Regions from separate parts of the Streptomyces sp. CRN 30 genome, predicted to be linked through region 3. Evidence: riboswitches for the same ligand, from Rfam matches in the RefSeq annotation. Region 3 holds a riboswitch; each other region holds the start of a gene.

Region 1 (4,335 bases), on a different contig from region 3:
CGGTTCGGGACCATGCTGCGCACCGCGCACCTGCCCGAGCTGACCGAGAAGGTCCCCGACCACAACGGCAACTGGGACCTCATCGCCACCGACGGCGCGATCTCCGCCGCCGTCTTCCTCGACGACCACAAGACGTTCGACCGGGCCCTCAAACGGTTCCGGGACCGGGTGCCCGCCTACTTCTACCTGGAGAAGGACGGCGAGCTGCCGTTCACCCCGGCCGGCAGCAGCATCGCCACCCAGAAACGGCTCGTCTCGTACTGGCACGAGCAGAAGACGTTCAAGGACGGCGTCACCCAGGAGACCTGCCGCAACTTCGCCCACGTCGGCTACTCCATCGCCGCCACCGCCCACATCGCCGAGACCGCCTGGCACCAGGGCGTCGACCTGTACGGCGAGGTGCAGGACCGGCTCACCGCCGCGCTGGCGCTGCACGCCCGGCAGCAGGCGGCCGGCACCACGCCCCGCTGGCTCTGCGGCGGCAAGGTCGAGCGCAACCTCGGGCCCGACCTGGAGGTCGCCCTCAACCACCTGGAGAACCGGGCCGGCACCTCCGTGCCCGCCGCGCACAGGCTCGCGGCCAGGACCCGCCCCGCCGGGACCGACGACCTCTTCGTCTCCTGGGAGACCCTCACCCACGCCGGCAACCCGGGCCGATGACCCCGCCGGACGACCCGGCGGATACCGCGGACGAGGGGCGCGCGATACGCGTGTGACGAGCACCCCGCGGATGGCGTACACTGAAGACACAACGACGCGGGGTGGAGCAGCTCGGTAGCTCGCTGGGCTCATAACCCAGAGGTCGCAGGTTCAAATCCTGTCCCCGCTACTGAAGGCCGGAGGCCGGAATCCGACAGGGTTCCGGCCTCCGGTGCGTTTCCCCGCAGGCTCCCACGCGCCCGCGTTCATCCGTACGGCCCTCTGCGCTCGCCGCCCGCCCCCGCTCCGGGAACCCTGGACTGGCGGGACGGGAAGCGGCGGCGGGTACAGGTTGGCGGGAGGCGAGACGTGCGGCCTGGTGACGTGGGCGAGGGACCGTACGCCAGGGCCGGCGGCCGGCTGCCCGGCGATCCGGTGCCCGACCCCGGCCTCGGCGACGACGGCTCCGGAGCGACCCGGCTCCCGGGGCGCGCGGAAGGACGGCGGTTCACCTCCGCCCACACCCTCGTGCGCCTGCTCCCCCTGCTCCTCGTCGTCGTCGCCGTCGTCTACGACCTCCTCACCCCGCGCTACTTCACCGCGGGCCCCCTCTACACCGCCGCTCCGCTGCTCGCCGCGCCGCTCTACTCCCGGCGCGGCACCCTGTTCACCGGCATCGCCGTCGTCGGCGCGGTCATCGGCCTCCAGCTCTCCAAGGGCGTCGCCCACTACATCGACTCGATCACCGAGCTGGTGACCATAGCGACCGTCGCCGCGCTCGCCGTCCTCGTCAACGGCTTCGTCCGCCGCACCGACGAGCGGCTCGCCACCGCCCGCGAGATCGCCGAGGCGGCCCAGCGCGCCGTCCTGCCCCAGCCCGTCGAACGGCTCGGCGGCTTCGAGATCGCCGCCTGCTACGAGGCGGCCCAGGCCGACGCCTTCATCGGCGGCGACCTCTACGCGGTGCAGGACAGCCCGCGCGGCATCCGCCTGATCGTCGGGGACGTACGCGGCAAGGGGATGGGCGCGGTGGCCGCCGTCGCCGTCGTCATCGGGGCCTTCCGCGAGGCCGCCGAGCAGGAGGCGTCCCTGGAGGCGGTCGCCCAGCGGCTCGAACGGGCGCTGGCCCGCGAGGGCACCCGCCGCGAGGGACTCGACGCCTTCGAGGGGTTCACCACCGCCGTCCTCGTCGAACTCCCGCACGGCGACGGAGTCGTCCGCGTCGTCAACCGCGGCCACCCGCCACCGCTGCTGCTCTACGCCGACGGCCGCCTGCGCATGCTCAGCGCCCGCGAGCCCGCGCTGCCGCTCGGCATGGGCGAACTGGGCGTCTGGCCGGACCGCGCCGAGGAGACCACTTTTCCCAGCGGTGCCACCCTGCTGCTCTACACCGACGGTCTCTCCGAGGCCCGCGACGCCGACGGCGAGTTCTACGACCCGTGCGTCCGGCTCACCGGCCGCAGCTTCCGGCACCCCGAGGCGCTCCTCGACGTCCTCGCCGCGGACGTGCGCCGGCACTCCGGGGGCGGCATGGCGGACGACATGGCGCTGCTCGCCGTACGCCGTCCCTGACCGTTGTCACCGGGGGTGACGTGCCGAGCGCCCTCCGCATAACAACTGAGGCACGGTCAGCTTCAAGGGGTGGCGTAGATCGATTCCGTGGTGTGGCGGTACCGGGTCAACTCGCCCGGTTTTCGCCGGTCGTGCGGCCTTGGTTCCGGCGGGATCCCTTAATGATCAAGGGGAACGGCTTGGAATACGCACCTCGTGTCTATTAACGTTCGATAACGCAGCGCGGTCGTCCCAGCCGTCACAGAAGGCGGCTCCGTGCGCACGCGCCGAATCCCGTCAAAGGGAACCGGGGAACCACCACCTTGGGGTGAATCGCTCGTCCACGGCTGTGGAGACCACAGCCCGTATACGCGCGTAGGAGACCTTCCTGCTCCGAACCCGTCAGCTAACCCGGTAGGCGAGAAGGAAGGAAAGGAGTACGCCCACGTGGCGTCCAACCGGCCTGCCCCCGAGGCCCCGTTCCTGCCGGCCCAGCACGAGGGCGACACCTTCGGCTACGGCGGCTACCGCCCCGACGAGGGTCCCTTCGAGGAGTGGAACCCCACCGCCGAGTCCATCCGGCCCGTGCGCGGCAAGCACCGCGTCGCCAAGCAGCGCGGCGGACTCGCCCGCAGCTCCACCGTCCTCGGCGTCGGTGTCATAGCCGCCGTCGGCGCCGGCGGCATGGCCAGCGCGCAGACCGGCAAGCCGCCGGTCTCGATATCCATGCCCGACCTGCCGAACGTCGGCTCGCTCATCTCGGACGACGACGAGGCGGCCGCCGACGACACCGCCGTCGCCCCGCTCAGCTCCATCGCCGCCGTCGGCGCCGTCGCCTCCGACAGCGGTGAGGAGAGCGCGGACGCCGGCCAGGCACTGGTCGGGCGGATCATGGCGCAGGCCGAGCAGCAGCAGGACCAGGTCGACACCAAGGCCGCCGAGGAGGCCGCCGCGGCCGCCGAGAAGAAGGCCGCCGAAGCCGCCGCCGAGGCGGAGAAGAAGGCCGAGGCCAAGGCCGCCGCCGCCAAGAAGAAGGCGGAGGAGGAGGCCGCGAAGAAGGCCGAGGCCGAGCGGCTCGCCAAGCTCGCCGCGCAGTACGCCCTGCCGACCTCCTCGTACACGATCTCCTCGACCTTCGGGCAGGCCGGCGCGTACTGGTCCTCCGGCTACCACACCGGACTCGACTTCGCCGCCCCCACCGGCACCCTCATCAAGGCCGTCCACACCGGGACGATCACCGAGGCGGGCTGGGCCGGCTCCTACGGCTACCGCACGATCCTCACCCTCGACGACGGCACCGAGCTGTGGTTCTGCCACCAGTCCTCGATCAGCGTCAGCGTCGGCCAGCAGGTCAACACCGGCGACGTCATCGGCCGCGTCGGCGCCACCGGCAACGTCACCGGCGCCCACCTCCACCTGGAGGTCCACCCCGACGGCGCGGCCTCCGGCATCGACCCGATGGCCTGGCTGCAGAGCAAGGGCCTCAACCCGTAGGACCGTCCCGCCCCGAGAACCCCGGCGGTCCTGGCGACGACCCCCCGACGTCAGGGCTGCCGGTTCGGCGGGCCGTCGCCGTCCCGCGGTCGTCGCGGTCCGTGGCGGTTCACGGCCGGTACGGGTTGCAGGCGTACGGCTGGGGCACATACGGCTGGGGCACGTACGGCGGCGGGCGGTACGCCGCGGGCGGCGCGGCCGGCTGCCCGTACACGCCGTACACCGGCCAGGGCGGGACCGTCACCGGAACCGGCGGAGCCGTGGCCCGCGCCGCGTGGTCCAGCGCCGGACGCGCCACCTCGCGCCGGCTCCACAGCCGCTCCAGCAGCTCCCGCTCCCGTACGGCGAAGTCGGCGCCCACCCGGCCGCCCCGGGCCCGGTGCCGCAGCAACGCCAGCGACGTCGCGTACGCCTCGTACTCCGCCACCGCCCGCGCCGCCTCCTTCCCGGCGTACCGGCGGGCGTGGTCCCGGGCGACGCGCCGCGCCCGCATCGAGCCGAGCGCGTACGGCTCGGCCGGCGTCAGCCACCCCGCCACCGCGTAGACGGGCAGCTCGGTCCGTACGGTGACCAGCTCGCGCTGCCTGGTCCACACCGCGAGCCAGGTCAGCAGGCCGAACACCGGCACCATGAACACCGCGTACACCGCGA
Region 2 (4,335 bases), on a different contig from region 3:
AGCTGGCGGGAGAACATGCCCGCCGGGATGCTCCTCAAATCGACACCGGCCGCCTCGGCCATCGACGCGCCGCAGGGCGGTCACACCCTCACCGACTACTGCGACGCGGCGGGCACACCGCGGCTGGCGCGGGACGAGGACGTCATCCCCGTGGAGACGTTCATCGACTACGGGTCGTGGTTCCAGCAGCGGCTGGTGCCCGACCTGGAGCGGGTGCGGGTCGTGTCCGTGGACCGGCGCGCGGACGGGAAGGGGTTCGAACTCAAGCTGGACTCCGGGGAGTCGTTCACCGCGCGGGCTGTCGTGGTGGCGACCGGCCTGTCCGGCCTCGCCCACCTCCCGCCCGAGCTCGCGGGCGCCGCCCCCGACGGGCCCACTCCCACCGGACCCCTCTCGCACAGTTCGCACCACCACGACCTCGACCGGTTCGCGGGCAAGGACCTGCTCGTGGTCGGCGCCGGGCAGTCCGCGCTGGAGACGGCGGTGCTGGCGGCGGAGGCCGGAGCGCGGGTACGGGTGGTCGCGCGCGGGCGCGGCAAGGTGGCCTTCGGTGATCCGCCGTGGCGGCAGCCGAGGCTCCGGCCCGAGTCGCCGTTCGGCCGGGCCTGGTCCCTCTGGGCGCTCAGCTACTACCCGCACCCCTACCGCCGGCTGCCCGCCGGCGCCCGCCACCTCCTCGTGCGCCGGGTGCTCGGGCCGCTCGGCGCCTGGTGGCTGCGGGACCGGTTCGAGGGCACGGTGCAGGTACGGGAGGTGCAGCGGATCGTGCGCGCGGGCGGCATCGACGGGCGCCCGACGCTGGTGGTGCGCACCCACGAGGGGCGCATGGAGGAACTGTCGGCCGACCACGTGATCGCGGCCACGGGCTACCGGGTGGACCTGGCGGCGATGGACTTCATCGGCCACGAGTTGCGTACGGAGCTGGCGGTGAGCCGGGGAGCACCGCGGCTCGGGGCCGGATATCGCTCGTCGGTGCCCGGGCTGTACTTCACGGGGCTGCCCGCGGCGGCCTCGTACGGGCCGGTGATGCGGTTCGTGTGCGGCACGGAGTTCGCCTCGCGGCGGCTGGTCAGGCACCTGGCGGCCGCCCACCGGTGAGCGGTGGGACGCGGTGCGTGCCACCGTGAACCGCGCTGTCCGGGGGCGGGAGTTCACGGTGCCGCAAGGGGGTACGTCGTCCGGTTAGCGCCGGACGGATGAGCCCTGCCGGTCCGTATTCTCTGATCATGACGCCGCGCACCGTGTACGCCCTCATCGCCACTGACCTGGACGGAACGCTGCTCCGCGGCGACCACACGCTCTCCGCCAGGTCCCGCTCCGCTCTCGCGAGAGCTGCGGCCGCCGGTGCGCGGCACCTGGTCGCGACGGGACGGCCCGCCCCACTCGTACGCCCCCTGCTGCGGGAGCTCGGCAGCAGGGGGCTTGCGGTGTGCGGGCAGGGCGCGCAGCTGTACGACGCCGGCGCGGATCGGCTGATCTGGTCCGTGACCCTGGACAGGGAACTCGCGGAGACCGCGCTGGAGAAGATCGAGGCCGAGGTCGGGGAGGTGTACGCGGCCGTCGACCAGGACGGGGCGGAGGGGAGCACCCTCATCGAGCCGGGTTACCTGATGCCGCAGCCGATGCTTCCCGCCGTACCGGTGCGGCGGCGCGAGGAACTGTGGGGCGCGCCCATCAGCAAGGTGCTGCTGCGTCACCCCACGCTGAGCGACGACGAGTTGACGGCGGCGGCCCGCCGAGTGGTCGGCTCGCTGGCGACGGTCACCATGTCGGGGCCCGGGACCGTCGAACTTCAGCCATGTGGCGTCACGAAGGCGACGGGCCTGGACAGGGCCGCCCGGCGGCTCGGGGTGAGCCCGGCGGACACCGTCGCCTTCGGTGACATGCCGAACGACATCCCCATGTTCGGCTGGGCCGCACGCGGGGTGGCCATGGGCAACGCCCACCCGGAACTCAAGGCCGTCGCCGACGAGGTGACCCTGTCGAACGAGGAGGACGGGGTCGCCGTGGTGCTGGAGCGGCTGTTTCCGGGGTGAGCGTTGCCGTGGCCGGGTGTGGCCACGCCGGGGAGCCGGGTCAGTACGGACCGAAGACGTTGTCGATCGAGCCGTACCGCGCGGCGGCGTAGTTGCACGCCGCCACGATGTTCGAGACCGGGTCGTACGGGTCGTACACCGTGCCGGAGACGTGGTACGCGGCGAACGTCGGGTCGATGACCTGGAGCAGGCCCTTGGACGGGGTGCCCGCCGCGGCGTTCGAGTCCCAGTTGTTGATGGCCTGCGGGTTGCCGGACGACTCGCGCATGACGTTGCGGTGGATGCCGTCGTACGTTCCCGGTATGCCGTTCTGCCCCATGACGTCCAGGGCCTCACGGATCCAGCCGTCGAGGTTGTCGGCGTAGGTCGTGACGGAGGCGGGGGTGACCGCGGTCGCCGTGTCCGTGCCGGACTCCCCGGCCGCACCGACCGTGAGTTCCAGACCCGGGCGGATGAGTTGCGGGTCGTCACCGACGACCGCGCGGTTGTCCTCGTACAGCTGTCGCCAGCCGCCGTCGACGGCGTGCTCGTCCGCGATCCCGGTGAGCGTGTCGCCCGCGAGCACGGTGTACGTCGGGGCGGCGGCCTGGGGTGCGGTCCGGACCTGGGCCGGCTGTGCGGCACTGGCGCTCGTCGCGCCCATGAGCGGAAGGGCGAGGGCGGCCGCACCGGTTCCGGCGACGGCGAGGACACCTCGGGCGAGCGGGCTGGTTCTGGGGCGGCGGTGCTTGCCTCGTGCGGGCATGGCGCGTTTCCTCTCCGGCGCCTGCGAGGTGAGCTGTCGGGTTCGGGCGGAAAGGTGCCCGGCCGTGCACGGCCCGCACGACGCATGACGAGCGGCGAGTGGTGTGCGCGGCTTCACCCCGAGCCGGTCCGGACCTACTGACCGGCGGCTTGCCTGGGTCCCCCGCTCCTGCCCTGCGTGAGTGAGTCGGTCAAAGGGGTCGCGGGCGGCGGCAGGATTCGGCGTTCCGCCCGGATGGACGTGAACGTATGCGAGAGCACACAGGTGAAACAAGGGTGGATGGGTGACGTGAGTCTCTCTGGTGACGTGCTGGCGGGGCTAAAGGAGATCGAAATGCCCGGTCGGTCGACTCCAACTTTCCTTCTGCAAAGGCAAAGTGCTCGCGCTTCGAAGGTGTGGTCACAAAGGCCCCCGTGTGACTCGACTCACGGGCTGGAAGGATCATGGGGGAAGGGTGTCCGTGCGGAGCGGCGACTGGGGGTGGCGTAAAGGTGGCAGGGAGTCACGGGGCGGTGACGGGAGGCTGCGCCCGTGACACATGGTCCGCACCGGGTATGCGGAGCGGGCGCGGAGCGGATGCGCCGGGTGTCGGGGATGATCACTCGGGGGCCGTGAGGAGAGCCGCCGGTGGAGCCGTGTGGGTCGAGGCATGTCCGTACGTATCAGCTGATCAAGAACATGACCGGTGTGTGCCGATGCCGCCCGGGGTGGACCGGTGGGCGCTCGTGGTGATCGAAAGGTGACCGGATACGCTGACTCGGGTGATGGCAGCGACAGATCGACAAACTATGTCATCGACCTTGAGACCGTGACCGTCCGTGTGACCGACCGTATGACCGTCAGCAGACGTCAGCAGACAGGAGACCTCTCGTGACCGTCGTCGAGCCGTTCGGGCTGAGCGTGCGGGACCAGGCTCTGGAAGCCGATGTCCAGGCCGGATTGACGGCCGTCGAGGAAGGTTTGTTCGAGGCCACGAAGAGCGAGGTCCCCTTCATCCAGGAGGCCGCGCAGCACCTGCTGAAGGCGGGCGGGAAGCGGTTCCGGCCGCTGCTGGTGATGCTCGCGGCGCAGTTCGGGGACCCGCACGCGCCGGGCATCGTGCCCTCCGCCGTGGTCGTCGAGCTGACGCACCTGGCCACGCTGTACCACGACGACGTGATGGACGAGGCGGACGTGCGCCGCGCGGTGCCGAGCGCGAACGCCCGCTGGGGCAACTCCGTCGCCGTGCTGACCGGGGACTTCCTGTTCGCCCGGGCCTCGCACGTGGTGGCCGACCTGGGGCACGAGGCGGTCCGGATCCAGGCCGAGGCGTTCGAACGGCTGGTCACCGGGCAGATCCTGGAGACCGTCGGGCCGCGCGACGGGCGGGACCCCATCGAGCACTACCTGGAGGTCCTCGGCGGGAAGACCGGCTCGCTGGTGGCCGTCTCCGGACGGTTCGGGGCGATGATGTCCGGCGCCGACGAGACGGTCGTGGACGTGCTGACGCAGTACGGGGAGCGGCTGGGCATCGCGTTCCAGCTGGCGGACGACGTGCTGGACGTCGCCTCCGAC
Region 3 (4,335 bases):
ACACGCGGCGCGCCGGCCTCGCCGTCAGGCCACCGCCGCGATCCGGGTCCTGATGTCGGCCGGCGACAGCGTCCCCTTGGCCGTGACGTGGTCGCCGGAGGACTCGCCGCGCAGCCGGCGGCCGATCCACGGCACCAGGTACTCCCGCGCCCAGTGCACGTCGTCCCGGCGGACCTCCAGCGTGCCGCGCGGCGGCAGTGGCGGCCAGGGCTGGTCCGGGTCGGCGGGCACCGGCAGGCCGAGGAGCTGCCCGGCGCGGAGCGCCACGCGCGTGTGCCCCTCGGGAGAGAGGTGCAGCCGGTCGTTGTCCCAGGCCCGGCGGTCCTGGACGCTGCGCAGCGACCACAGGTCGAGCACGGGGCAGCCGTAGCGGTCGGCAACGGCCCGCACGTGCCCGTTGTACGTCGCGATCTTGCCCCGCAGGTGCTTGAGGACCGGTATCCCGCGGGTGTCGAACCCGGTCGTCACCAGGACCGTCCCGGCCGTCGCGGTGAGCGCGGCGACCGCCCGCTCGAACCGCTCGGCCAGCTCGTCGGGGTCGGTGCCCGGCCGGATGATGTCGTTACCCCCCGCGCAGAACGACACCAGGTCGGGTGCGAGCTCGGCGGCCCGGGGTACCTGGTCCTCGACGATGCGGTCGAGCAGCCGGCCGCGCACGGCCAGGTTGGTGTAGGTGAAGTCGCCCTCCGGCCGCCGGTCGGCGAGGAGGACGGCGAAACGGTCGGCCCAGCCGACGAACGCCCCGTCCGGGCCGCGGTCGCCGACGCCCTCGGTGAAGCTGTCGCCCACCGCCACGTACGACCCGATGACTGCTCTCTCGTCGCTCTTCTCACTCTTCGAATCGTCCACGTCGGCCCATGATTCACCTCTGTTTGTGACCTACGCGACCGTAGGCAGGGGTTGACGGGCGGTGAGAAAAGCCACTCCTAAAGTGTTCACCAATTCCGGAATAAGCGCGGCCCGCCGCAGAAGCGGCGGGCCGTGCTCGCGGGGAGCGGAATTCAGACGGAGACGCCCTGCGAGCGCAGGTACGCGATCGGGTCGATGTCCGAGCCGTAATCCGGCGTGGTGCGGATCTCGAAGTGCAGGTGCGGTCCGGTCACGTTGCCGGTGGCGCCGGAGAGACCTATCTGCTGCCCGGCGGTCACGGAGTCACCGCTGGAGACGGAGAGCGCGGACAGGTGGGCGTACTGGGCGTAGTGGCCGTCGGCGAGCTGGATGACGACCTGGTTGCCGTACGCGCCGCCCCAGCCGGCGGAGACGACGGTGCCGGCGCCGACGGCCTTCAGCGAGGTGCCGGTCGGGACGACGAAGTCGGTGCCGGTGTGGTAGCCGCTGGACCACATGGAGCCGGACTGGTGGTACGGGGTGCCGACGGTGCCGCCGCTGACGGGCGAGACGAAGCCGGCGGAGGTGTCGTCCGTCGCGGCCGCCGCGGTCTTGGCGGAGGAGGCCGTCGCGTTCGTCGTGCCGGCCTTGTCGCCGCCGTCGAGGGTGAGCTTCAGACCGGGGCGGATCAGGGCCGGGTCGTCGCCGATGGCGTCGCGGTTGTCGGCGTAGAGCTGCTTCCAGCCGCCGTCGACGTCCTGGGCGTCGGCGATCTTCACCAGGGAGTCGCCGGCCACGACGGTGTACGTGTCCTGCTGCGCGTCGGCGGCGTGGGCGCCGGCGGCTCCGATCAGCGGCAGCGCGAGCGCGGCGCCGCCGGTTCCGGCGGCGGCGATGGTGCGGGCCAGGCGGCTGGTCCTGGTACGACGGTGCTTACCCTTCGCGGGCATGTCGAGTTCCCTCTCCGGCGCCTGCGAGGTGAGCTGTCGGGTTCGGGCTGGAGATGCCCGGCCGTGCCGTGGGCGCGGCTTGACCCCTAGCCGTCCCGGGAACCGGAACAGGCGGTCGTACCTGTGGGTCCCCCGCTCCTGCCGTGACGGGTGGTGAGTGGGTTCGGGCTCCGGGCGGCGGCAGGATTAGGCGTCCGTCCGGATCGGTGAGGAACGTAAGGGACCAGGACGCACAGGGACAAGCGTGGGTTGCGCGGGAAGGGTGTTCCGCTTGATCCACCGCGAGGAAGATCCGTCACCCTCCGTGCACCGCGGCCGGGCCGCCGGGGGTGAACGCCCATGACAGGGCCCTGTTTTGCATGGGCATGAAAAGGGGCACAACGTCACGGATCTCGCATATCTATGACGCTGCTCACGTGCCCCGATCCGTCGGGCACGGGATCGGGGCACGTCAGGGCATACCGTTCTATTCGGACCGCGCTAGCCGGCCGGCACCGTCACGACCGCCTGCGCCGTACGAACTCGCTCGCGGCCTGGCGCCCCTCCTCGACCAGCGCCTCCCTTGCCTCCTCGCCGATGCCGAAGTCGGTGATGCCGACGTTCTGACAGGCCACGGCGAACGTCCGGTCCCGGACCCCCGGCCGCTCCAGGCTCGTCTGGTCCCGGCCCACCAGGGCCGTCGCCACCACCTGTTGCAGCAGGCGCAGCACCGGGGACATCACCACGGCCGCGGCCGGGAAGAGCTGTGCGATCCCGGCGGGCAGCTCGGGCAGGATGCGCACGCCGATCGTGTCCCACCGGGCGGGTTTTCCGTCGGTGCGGTCCCAGGTGTCCACGGCGAAGTTGGACAGGATGCCCCCGTCCACGATCACCGACTGCTCGCCGGTCGCGCGGTGGGTCAGGGTGCACGGCCGGAAGTAGAACGGGATCGACAGCGAGCAGCGGACCGCGTCGGCGACCTTCTGCTCGTCGGGGTCGAGGTCGTAGAGCCAGTAGTCCCAGGGGAGCCTGAGCAGCCGTCCGTGGGTCACATCCGTGGCCATCACGACCAGTTTGTACCGTTTGTTCTCCGGCAGGTCGCTGTCGCCCTCCGGGTCGTCGTAGCGGAGCTGGCCGAAGGTGGTGACGCCGAGGTCGCCCAGTTCCCGCTCCAGCCAGTCGCGGATCCAGTCGCCCCGGTAGGCGCCGCGCCCGCCGAGGAGGGAGATGCCCTCGCTCAGCAGCGGCAGGCCGGGCGGCCCGCGGTCGGGGATGCGGGTCAGGTCCAGGCGGTTCATGATGTCGCGCAGTTCCTTGGGTCCCACCCCGGCGGCCACCAGGGCCGCGGCGATGGCGCCCACGGACGTACCGGCGACCCGGGGAAAGGCGTAGCCCTCCTCCAGCAGGCCGATGACGGCGCCCGCGGCACCCAGGCCGCGTACTCCGCCGCCCTCCAGGACGAGGTCCGCCTTGAGGTCGGTCGCCATCACACTCACCTCCTACGGTTTCCCTGCCACGTTCCACGGCCAGAACGCGTTCTCCACCCCGGACAGGGCCGTGCGCAGCTCCGGGTGGTGCCGCAGCAGCACGCTCACCATGGTGTTGTCGTCGATCCAGCGCAGCCCGGCCTTCGAGTACACCTGGGGGGTGTAGTACTTCGTGAAGAACCGGTCGCTGTTGAGGCGGCGGGACGCCATCAGGATGAAGATGCGGAACGCCGTGTCGCTGAAAGCGAATCCGGCGGGGAGCTTCTCCGCGAAGAGACCGACGGTCAGGTCGACCTTCTCGATGTCGCCCCGGTAGACGCGCCGGATCTGGTCGGCCCACTCCGCGTTGGGGGTGAGTTCGGAGAAGTCGGCGGCCGGCTTCAGCCGGAGCAGCCGGCGGAACTCGTTGTAGCGCGGGATGCCGAGTTCCCTGCTGCGCAGGATGTCGGTGGCCGCGAGATCCTGGAGGTGGCCGTCGGGCCGCTCGAACTCCTGGAGCGCCTTGGGGAAGTTGTGCAGGGTGACCAGTCCGGGGTGGAGCGTGCCGAAGCTGTACAGCAGGTCCGCCGTGGGGATCTGCTCCAGCACCTTCAGCGTCTCGGGGCCTGCGATGTCCCGGAAGCCGGCCTCGCGCAGGGTGGCGTTGTCCGCCGCCGCGCGCAGGTGCCAGTCGTCGCGGACGAGAGGGTGCATCCGGTAGACGGCGACGAACTCCTCGGTCAGCGCGTACGGGACGCCGTAGTGGTCGGTCTCGGCGCCGGGGATGCCGCTGATCACCTCGGAGTCGCTGATCCGGCCGAAGAGGTTGTGCACCCGCTCCCCCGCCAGGCCCCACCAGTTGGTGCGCAGCGCGGTGACGGTGGTCGGGTGGCTGATGACGGCCGGGGTCCACTCCACCGTGTGGATCTTGGCGAGCAGGGCCGCGTTGACCAGGCGGGCGCGCTGGAACAGCTCCTCGTCGCCCCAGTTCGGGTACTGCCCGTGCAGGTGGTCGCAGATCGCGTTGTGCTCCTCGGTGAAGAGCCGCTGCATGAGGGCGAGGCCGAGCCAGAAGCCGGGGACCCGGGAGGGGTCGCGGTCCGGGTCGGAGG
Region 4 (4,335 bases), on a different contig from region 3:
GCCGGGGCGCCCTCCCTGGGCTGGCTGGACGTCAAGACCTCCGGTGACGTCGAGGTCCCGGTCATCGAGGCCGCCGTCGACGAGGAGCTCGCCCGGTTCGCCGCGGAGGGCCCCACCGCCGAGGAGATGGAGCGCGCCCAGGCCCAGCTGGAGCGCGAGTGGCTGGACCGGCTCGGCACGGTCGCGGGCCGCGCCGACGAACTGTGCCGGTACGCGGTCCTGTTCGGCGACCCGCAGCTCGCGCTGACCGCCGTGCAGCGCGTCCTCGACGTGAGCGCCGAGGAAGTGCGGGAGATCGCCAAGGCCCGCCTGCGGCCCGACAACCGCGCGGTGCTCGTGTACGAGCCGGTCGCCGCCGAGGAGGCCGCGGAGGATCCCGAGGCCGCCGCCACCGCCGTAGCCACCGACGAGAACGAGGAGCCGGCGAAGTGACCGAACTCGCCACCATGGACTTCCACCCGCAGCCCCGGGCCGGCGAGGCCCGGCCCTGGGCGTTCCCGGCCCCCGAGCGCGGCACCCTGGACAACGGGCTGACCGTGCTGCGCTGCCACCGCCCCGGCCAGCAGGTCGTCGCCGTGGAGGTGCTGCTCGACGCGCCCCTGGACGCCGAGCCGACGGGCCTCGACGGCGTCGCCACGATCATGGCGCGCGCCTTCACCGAGGGCACCGACAAGCACTCCGCCGAGGAGTTCGCCGCCGAGCTGGAGCGCTGCGGCGCCACCCTCGACGCGCACGCCGACCACTCCGGCGTCCGCATCAGCCTCGAGGTGCCCGTCTCCCGGCTGCCCAAGGCGCTCGGCCTGCTCGCCGACGCCCTCAGGGCGCCCGCGTTCGACGACGGCGAGGTCGAACGGCTGGTGCGCAACCGGCTCGACGAGATCCCGCACGAGCTGGCCAACCCGGCCCGCCGCGCCGCCAAGGAGCTCTCCAGGCAGCTGTTCCCGGCCTCCTCGCGCATGTCGCGCCCGCGCCAGGGCACCGAGGACACCGTCGCGGCCATCGACTCGGCGGCCGTGCGCGCCTTCTACGAGAAGCACGTCCGCCCGGCCACGGCCACCGCGGTCGTCGTCGGCGACCTCACCGACGTGGACCTCGACGGGCTGCTCGGCGACACCCTGGGCGCCTGGACCGGCTCCTCGGCCGAGCCGCGGCCCGTGGAGCCGGTGACCGCCGACGACACCGGCCGCGTCGTCATCGTGGACCGCCCCGGCGCCGTCCAGACGCAGCTGCTCATCGGCCGCGTCGGCCCGGACCGGCACGACCGGGTGTGGCCCGCCCAGGTGCTCGGCACCTACTGCCTCGGCGGCACCCTCACCTCGCGCCTCGACCGCGTGCTGCGCGAGGAGAAGGGTTACACCTACGGTGTGCGGGCGTTCGGCCAGGTGCTGCGCTCCGCGCCCGACGGCACCGGGGCCTCGCTGCTCGCCATCAGCGGTTCCGTCGACACGCCCAACACCGGTCCCGCGCTGGCGGACCTGTGGACCGTGCTGCGCACCCTCGCCGAGGGCGGCCTGACGGACGCCGAGCGCGACGTCGCGGTGCAGAACCTCGTCGGGGTCGCGCCCCTGAAGTACGAGACGGCGGCGGCCGTCGCGGGCACGCTGGCCGACCAGGTCGAGCAGCACCTGCCCGACGACTACCAGGCGACGCTGTACCGGCAGTTGGCCGAGACGGGCACGGTGGAGGCCACCGCCGCCGCCGTGAACGCCTTCCCCGGGGACCGGCTGGTGACCGTCCTGGTCGGCGACGCGGCACAGATCGAGGAGCCCGTGGGCGCCCTCGGCATCGGCGAAGTGACCGTCGTCCGGGCGGAGTAGGGGCCGGGCGGGGCCGGGCGGACGGAAGCCGCCGGCCTGGCGCCGACAGCGGGACCCTGGTGGCTGAAGAACCACCAGGGTCCCGCTTTGCCCGTATTGGGGCCGAGTTGGGCTGTCTGCCCTGTGGCGTACGCTACAAAACCTGTCTTTCGTTTGTTGTTCGAAAGACGGGACCCTTAGCGTCGGTCCGGCTGTTCGTCAGGCACCATGCCGCACCCGCGGCGCCGGACAGTCATCGCCGAGTCCCCGCATGGCGCGAGCCAGGGGAGCCGGGGACCCAACCGAAGTCCCCTGGGGTGAATCGGGCGCTCTCCACCTGGTGGAGGGAGCTCGTAGGAGACCTTCCTGCTCCGAACCCGTCAGCTAACCCGGTAGGCGAGAGGGAAGGAAAGGACCAGCCACTTCATGGCGTTCAGCTGCGCCACCGGGAAGCACCGTCGTCCCAGCCGGGTGAAGCAGGCCACCACGCGCACCGTGGGTGTCGCCGCGCTCACCACCACCGGCGTCATCGGGACCCTGGCCTCTCCCGCGCTCGCCGCGGACCCCTCCGCCGAGCAGACCGGCCTCACCCTGGCCCTCAGCATCGGCGACTCGATGGCCGAGCAGGTCGGCGCCCAGGCCGCCGCCCAGCGGCAGGCAGCCGAGGCGGCCGCCGCGCAGAAGCGGGCCCGCGAGGAGGCCGAGGCGCTGGCGGTGCAGCTCGCCTCGGTGAAGGCCGAGGAGGACCGCGAGGCCGAGGAGCGCGCCGCCCGCGAGGCCGAGCGCAAGCGTCTGAGCACCTATGTCTCCCCGATCGCCGGCTCGTACGTCTCGACCGGCTACAAGAGCGGTGGCGCCGTCTGGTCCTCCGGCAGCCACACCGGCGTCGACTTCCACGCCGCCTCCGGCACGGCCGTCCAGGCGGTCGGCTCCGGCACCGTCGTGGAGGCGGGCTGGGGCGGCTCGTACGGCTACCAGATCGTGCTCCGGATGAACGACGGCACGTACACCCAGTACGGCCACCTGTCGTCCATCGGTGTGTCCGTCGGCCAGGCGGTCGTCCCGGGCCAGCAGATCGCCGTCTCCGGGGCGACCGGCAACGTCACCGGTGCGCACCTGCACTTCGAGGTCCGTACGACGGCCGAGTACGGCACCGACATCGACCCCGTCGCCTATCTGCGCGCGCACGGCGTGAACGTCTGACCCCCTGAGACGTTCATCCTGCGGCGACAGTCCCTCAGGCGACGACCCATGGGGCGGCGCCCCCTGGACCGGAGAGCGAGCCCCCGGCGGCGGACACCCCGCCCCGCGCCCGAAGGCCCAGAAGCCCCAGGAAGCCCCGGCTCTCCCCCGAGCCGGGGCTTTCGCCGTCCGCGGTGGCGCGCTCCGTGGTGACGCGCCCTGTGGTGAGGCGTTCCGTGGTGAGGCGTTCCGTGGTGAGGGGTCAGTGCGCCGCGTCCGTTGCGGCATGTCGTGATGACATGTCCGTTGTGACACGTCCGCTGTCCAAAAAATATCCATGGATTCCGGCCCGGCGTCGGAAATTCCGGTGCCCTGCAATAGAGTCGCGGGAACACGCGTCAATCGGCGGCGCATCACGGGTATTAAGGCGGAGGTCCGGTCATGCGTATTCCGGCGCACTCGGTATGCACGGCGATCCGTGATGACATCGTCGCGGGGGTCCACGAGCGCGGCAGCAGACTCACCGAGGAAGTGCTGGCCCGCCGCTACGGCGTCTCGCGCGTCCCCGTGCGCGAGGCCCTGCGCACCCTGGAGGCGGAGGGCTTCGTGGTCACCCGCCGGCACGCGGGCGCGTGTGTCGCGGAGCCGACCGAGCAGGAGGCCGCCGACGTGCTGGAGATGCGCACGCTGCTGGAGCCGCTGGGCGCCGCACGGGCCGCCCAGCGCCGCACCGAGGCACACCTCAAGGTGCTGCGCGGCCTGGTCAGACTGGGGCAGGAGCGGGCGCGCCGGGGCCACAGCGAGGACCTGCGCTCCTTGGGCGGCTGGTTCCACGAGACGCTCGCCCAGGCGTCCGGCAGCCCCGCGCTGACCTCGACCCTCGCCCAGTTGCGGCACAAGATCGCCTGGATGTACACGGTGGAGGCGCCCGCCGATCCGGTGCGGTCCTGGGCCGAGCACGGCGGCATCGTCGACGCCGTCGCGCGCGGGGACGGCGACCGGGCGCGGGCGATCACGGCCCTGCACCAGGAGCGGGCGGCCGACACGCACCGGCTGCGCTTCCCCCACGGGGACCGCGCCGACCGTGTGAGGACTTCGCAACACCACGTAAACATGTCGAGCGCGCGGCATTAACACGGAAGCCGTATACAAAGTGCAGTGTAATTTCCGGGGGGCTTTTTCCGCTGCCTGCGCAGAGGATATAGAGCTGCGCGCGGAGAGGAATTGCACCGTCGGCCAGCGGCGGAATGCGCCACCCGCCGGAAGGTAATGTGAAGGGCCCGCCCGGCGAATCGGACGAGCCCTTCACGTATGCGTATGCGTCGGTGACGGCTACGGCGTCACCCCGGCGCGGCTC

What was found. A riboswitch is a leader RNA that binds a small molecule or an ion and turns the genes downstream of it on or off. The one in region 3 is predicted to bind cyclic di-AMP.
Positions count from the first base shown of each region.
Region 1: linked by a shared signal. The riboswitch ahead of UW392_RS05550 (M23 family metallopeptidase) and the one ahead of UW392_RS56960 (LysM peptidoglycan-binding domain-containing M23 family metallopeptidase) in region 3 are both predicted to bind cyclic di-AMP.
Region 2: linked by a shared signal. The riboswitch ahead of UW392_RS21295 (LysM peptidoglycan-binding domain-containing protein) and the one ahead of UW392_RS56960 (LysM peptidoglycan-binding domain-containing M23 family metallopeptidase) in region 3 are both predicted to bind cyclic di-AMP.
Region 4: linked by a shared signal. The riboswitch ahead of UW392_RS38965 (M23 family metallopeptidase) and the one ahead of UW392_RS56960 (LysM peptidoglycan-binding domain-containing M23 family metallopeptidase) in region 3 are both predicted to bind cyclic di-AMP.

Region 1 is NZ_JAVRHI010000057.1:16,215-20,549, reverse strand. It holds gene UW392_RS05565 (alginate lyase family protein) at 1-660, shown strand, start outside; tRNA gene UW392_RS05560 (tRNA-Met) at 756-829, shown strand; gene UW392_RS05555 (PP2C family protein-serine/threonine phosphatase) at 1,009-2,211, shown strand; cyclic di-AMP (ydaO/yuaA leader) riboswitch at 2,466-2,626, shown strand; gene UW392_RS05550 (M23 family metallopeptidase) at 2,638-3,684, shown strand; gene UW392_RS05545 (PrsW family intramembrane metalloprotease) at 3,794-4,335, opposite strand, start outside.
Region 2 is NZ_JAVRHI010000202.1:29,006-33,340, reverse strand. It holds gene UW392_RS21305 (FAD-dependent oxidoreductase) at 1-1,098, shown strand, start outside; gene UW392_RS21300 (HAD family hydrolase) at 1,227-2,036, shown strand; gene UW392_RS21295 (LysM peptidoglycan-binding domain-containing protein) at 2,077-2,781, opposite strand; cyclic di-AMP (ydaO/yuaA leader) riboswitch at 2,787-2,983, opposite strand; gene UW392_RS21290 (polyprenyl synthetase family protein) at 3,652-4,335, shown strand, end outside.
Region 3 is NZ_JAVRHI010000500.1:10,047-14,381, reverse strand. It holds gene UW392_RS56965 (SGNH/GDSL hydrolase family protein) at 25-849, opposite strand; gene UW392_RS56960 (LysM peptidoglycan-binding domain-containing M23 family metallopeptidase) at 1,002-1,778, opposite strand; cyclic di-AMP (ydaO/yuaA leader) riboswitch at 1,782-1,937, opposite strand; gene UW392_RS56955 (patatin-like phospholipase family protein) at 2,276-3,244, opposite strand; gene UW392_RS56950 (peroxidase family protein) at 3,257-4,335, opposite strand, start outside.
Region 4 is NZ_JAVRHI010000368.1:7,477-11,811, forward strand. It holds gene UW392_RS38955 (pitrilysin family protein) at 1-432, shown strand, start outside; gene UW392_RS38960 (pitrilysin family protein) at 429-1,817, shown strand; cyclic di-AMP (ydaO/yuaA leader) riboswitch at 2,044-2,210, shown strand; gene UW392_RS38965 (M23 family metallopeptidase) at 2,223-2,999, shown strand; gene UW392_RS38970 (GntR family transcriptional regulator) at 3,420-4,112, shown strand; gene UW392_RS38975 (HPr family phosphocarrier protein) at 4,334-4,335, opposite strand, start outside.